Regions from separate parts of the Pseudoalteromonas sp. SG45-1 genome, predicted to be linked through region 2. Evidence: predicted binding sites of a transcription regulator. Region 2 holds the regulator's gene; the other holds the start of a gene.
What was found. The regulator ArgR, encoded in region 2, controls arginine synthesis, uptake and breakdown. The targets are predictions, from matches to a motif close to ANTGAATANNTATTCANT.

Region 1: a site for ArgR is predicted at 1,025-1,042, ahead of H5117_RS10110 (aspartate aminotransferase family protein). Genes of this name have one in related genera too.

What each region holds. Positions count from the first base shown of each region.
Region 1 covers NZ_JACJEP010000009.1:111,560-113,978, forward strand. The annotation lists gene H5117_RS10105 (HDOD domain-containing protein) at 1-898, shown strand, start outside; gene H5117_RS10110 (aspartate aminotransferase family protein) at 1,278-2,419, shown strand, end outside.
Region 2 covers NZ_JACJEP010000006.1:183,161-185,579, reverse strand. The annotation lists gene mdh (malate dehydrogenase) at 1-624, opposite strand, end outside; gene argR (transcriptional regulator ArgR) at 850-1,317, shown strand; gene H5117_RS08065 (Dyp-type peroxidase) at 1,325-2,224, opposite strand; gene H5117_RS08060 (ABC transporter ATP-binding protein) at 2,273-2,419, opposite strand, start outside.

The DNA of each region.
Region 1 (2,419 bases), on a different contig from region 2:
ATATAAGCAGCTCGAAGATATAGATGGCGTAATTCATAGCACCATAGGTATTGAAGATGGTATTGCCAATATACTCGATATATTAGCGGTAAAGTCAGCGTCGGTAGGGCGTTTAGAGCCATTGGTTAATGATATAAGCTGGTTGGGTAGGGAGTTAGTAACGCTCGTTAATTTACCTTACTATCGTAATCAACGTAGTAAAAACACGTCTGTAAAAGTAGATAAACCATCGCTTGCCCTTCGTTATATTGGCCTTGATAACTTACAGCTAGTTATTCCTACATTTGCTGCCCGCCATTGGATGCCACATAGCACCGAACCATTTTCGTTATTAAAGCGTCGTTTACGTGACAGTGCCATGGCAAACGCGATTGCAGCGCAAAAAATTGCACAAATTAATAATGTAAATGACGTTCATGCATTTACCCTTGGTATGCTTTTAGATGTAGGGCGAATTGCATTAGTGCGCTTGTACTTAAAAACGTTTGAGCAAATATGGCAACGTAAAGTACAGCTAGCCCGAAATGAAAACCAAAAAGATTTACACACCGCATTATTAGAGCTTCAGCCCGACCCGCTATTTTTAACTACTCTACTTAGCAATAAATCGATAGAAGTAAGCGCTAAGGTAATAGACAAAATGGCTTTTAAATATTTACCGTTTAAAGGGGTAATGCAGCAGCTAGTAAATGGGGTAGATAAGGTCGATACATTACTGCCATTAACAGAAGTAATGCTAAAGGCACGGTGCTATTCTCAATATCTTAATTTAAAAGAACATCAACTTATTGAACCTGATGAAGCTCTAAGCTGGTTTTCGCACTTTAAGTTCACTAAAACGGAACTAAAAACCCTCCAATCGAGTAATTTTACCAATTTAGCTATTCAAATTGACTAAAAATCTGAATTTTTTGTTAATTTTTTTGCGACTAACCATTCATTCTCATCTTATTGTTATATTACATATTTGCCGATTAAAGCGTGTGCGCCTCTGTACTCATGCGGTTAGTTGCCTAAAAATAAGCATAAATAGCTATGCAAATAGTTATTCACTATCTATGAAATAATATCTTTAGCCCTTTATTTTCAAGGGATACATGAAAGTTTTTAACGAGACAGATATAAGTAATTCTGAAATAATGTGCGTCTGAAAATTGAACCACAAAGCAATTTTGCGCAATTATCAGGTTACTGATCTTGCCTATAAAGTTGGTTACAAATATTAACCAAACACCTATTTTGATGTTTTGTGTTGCTCACAATTAAGAGGAAATAAAATGACAGTCAATCGCGAATTATTTGATCACGTAATGGTTCCTAACTACGCACCTTCAAGCGTAATTCCTGTTCGAGGCGAAGGCTCTCGCGTATGGGATCAACAAGGTCGAGAGTTTATCGACTTTGCTGGTGGTATTGCAGTTAACTGTCTTGGCCATTGCCACCCTGCATTAGTAGGCGCATTAAAAGAGCAAGGCGAAAAAATCTGGCATCTATCTAACGTAATGACCAATGAGCCGGCACTTCGCCTAGCTAAAAAAATGGTTGATGCGACATTTGCTGAAAAAGTTTACTTTGCCAACTCTGGCGCAGAAGCAAACGAAGCCGCGCTTAAATTAGCGCGTCGTTTTGCACTTGATAAGTTTGGCGCAGAAAAATCACAAATCATCGCGTTCAACAAAGGTTTCCACGGTCGTACATTCTTTACCGTAACTGTTGGCGGCCAAGCTGCATATTCAGATGGTTTTGGTCCTAAGCCTGGCGACATTGTACATTGTGATTACAATGACCTTGCTGCATTTGAAGCACTTATCAGCGATAAAACATGTGCCGTAATGATGGAACCTCTACAAGGTGAAGGCGGTATTGTTTCACCAACTGATGAGTTTGCTCAAGGCGTTCGCGATTTATGTACTAAACATAACGCACTGCTTATTTTTGATGAAGTTCAAACAGGTGTTGGTCGTACTGGCGATTTATATGCATACCAAGGCTTAAACGTAGTACCTGATATTTTAACTTCGGCTAAAGCACTTGGCGGCGGTTTTCCTATTGGCGCTATGATCACAACAACTGAAATTGCACAGCACCTTAAAGTAGGCACACATGGTTCTACTTATGGCGGTAACCCGCTTGCCTGTGCTGTTGCAGAAGCGGCATTTGATACAGTAAATACCCCAGACGTACTGGCTGGCGTAAAAGAAAAAGCAGCATTATTTAATGAACTACTGAGCGCGGTTAACGAAAAATACAACGTATTTAGCGAAATCCGTGGCCAAGGTTTATTAATTGGTGCAGTAGTGAACGAGCAATACAAAGGTCGTGCAAAAGAGTTTTTAGTGGCAGGTACTGAGCAAGGCCTTATGTCACTAGTTGCCGGTGCAGACGTAATACGTTTCACTCCATCTTTAGTAATTCCTGA
Region 2 (2,419 bases):
ATTTTGGATACGTGGAGTAAGTGCAGCAACTTCTTCATCAGTGAAAGAAACACCTTCAACTTGAGAAAGTAGAGGCAGAATAGTTGTGCCTGAGTGACCACCAATTACTGGTACTTTTACAGTTGCTACGTCTACGCCTTTAAGTTCAGCAACAAATGCTTCTGAACGAATAACGTCAAGCGTAGTAATACCGAATACGCGTTTAGCGTCGTAAGTACCTGCTTTTTTGAATACTTCAGCAACAATTGGAACTGTGCCATTTACTGGGTTAGTAATAATACCTACTAACGCTTTAGGACAGCTGGCAACAATGCCTTCTGCTAAAGTTTTGATGATGCCAGCATTTACATTGAATAAATCAGCACGATCCATACCTGGTTTACGTGGCATACCCGCTGGGATAAGAACGATGTCAGAGCCTTCAAGCGCTTTATTTAAATCGTCTGCGCCAAAGCCTGCAACTTTAACATCTGTTGGGATGTGAGAAAGGTCAACCGCAACACCTGGTACCACTGGTGCAACATCATAAAGTGATAATTCAGAGCCAGCTGGTAAGCCTGTTTTTAATAATAAAGACAACGCTTGGCCGATACCGCCTGCAGCACCTAATACAGCAACTTTCATTGGAATTCTCCGTAATTTGAGGTAGGAAACATTTGTGGCTCTTAAGATAATGAAATTAGCGACTAAAAACAAATTTATCCTGTCTATTTCAAGTATATTTTCGACCATAGTCGTAAACTTATGTGATTTAACGCATCAAACTGGCAAGTTAACTAAACAACTGCTGCATAATTATTCATTTTTGTGTAGAATTTGCGGCATAAATAACAAAAACGAATAAAGACTATGCAACCACAAGATAAACAAGAAGCACTGGTAAAAGCATTTAAATCACTATTAAAAGAAGAAAATTTTGGCTCTCAAGGCGAAATAGTTGATGCGTTAAAAGATCAAGGTTTTGACAATATAAGCCAAAGTAAAGTATCACGCATGTTAAGTAAATTTGGCGCTGTACGCACACGTAATGCCAAACAAGAAATGGTTTACTGCTTACCTGCTGAAATGGGTGTACCTACGGCTAAAAGCCCATTACGCCAATTAGTAATCGACATTATGCACAACGAAATGATGATCATCATTCGTACCAGCCCAGGTGCTGCTCAGCTTATTGCACGTTTATTAGATTCATTAGGTAAAGCAGATGGCGTACTAGGAACAATTGCAGGCGACGATACTATTTTTATCGCTCCTGCTAAAATATCTGAAATAGATGTAACACTTGAACGTGTTCGCATTTTATTTGATACAGTTTAATAGCAAACTAAATTTGTTTTAAAAACCCTATTGAAGGTGCAAAGAAAGCAGAGCCCATATCGGCTTGAGTAAAATCAAGCCAGTGGTCGTAGCAATCCCCTTCCCCTAAACGACTATTAAGTACTTTTTCAAATGCGGTGCCCGTACAAGCGCATGTAATTGATAACATTCCCTGCTCATACACGTCGCCATAAGGCATGCTTTGATTTAATAGTAGCGGTTGTCCGTCTTCGTCTTTTAGCTCACTTCGCGAAGCATGGCTGGTTTCGACCGCTGGAGTAATTAGCGTGTTATCAAGACGCGTACGTCCCATTATTTGCTCTTGCTCACTCAATGATAAATGCTGCCACATAGTTAAATCATGTTTATAACGCTGAACATGAATATAACTCCCCTGATCTTCAAAGCTACCAGGGTTGCTGATTAAAGCCGTAGCGCGCTTTTTTCTTCCATGTGCGGTGTCGCCACCATAAATAAAACCGTTAAAATCACGACCATCTAAAAAACGAAAATTACGAATTTGCTCCACCAGCTCAACATCGGGGGCAAATAATTTTAAAATTTGCAGCGCAAATAAATGGTTAACATCTTCACGGTCAGAGCGAATTTGCACAAATAAATCGCACGGTTGTACGCTCATTTGGTGATCGCTATGGGTTATATTGGGAAAGCTCTGTAATTCGCTTGGAATGTATTCAGGGAGGATATGCGGCCAGTATTGCGCACCAATAGCAACCATACAAGAGAGCATTGATTCTGAAAATTGATCGCTAAACTCTTCTTCTATAGCGCTTACTTGTTTTAACTTTGCGCGAAGTGATTCGTCTTGACCATCAAACACATTAAAAAATAAGTGCAAACCGTGTAAGTTTGCTTCAGCACAAATCCCTGATTGCGCTTGCGCCATTGTTATTCCTTAGTTTTACAGATAAAAACACAGCGAATAACAAATTAATTACGATTCGAAAAAATTCACCGTGTGAGGTTTTATTTTTATTATAACCTGATCATTATTTTCAAATGACTGGCCATATTGTGCAGCAACTTCAATTTCTTGTTCATCAATAACAAGCGAATAAACATACGCCGAACCAACAAAGCG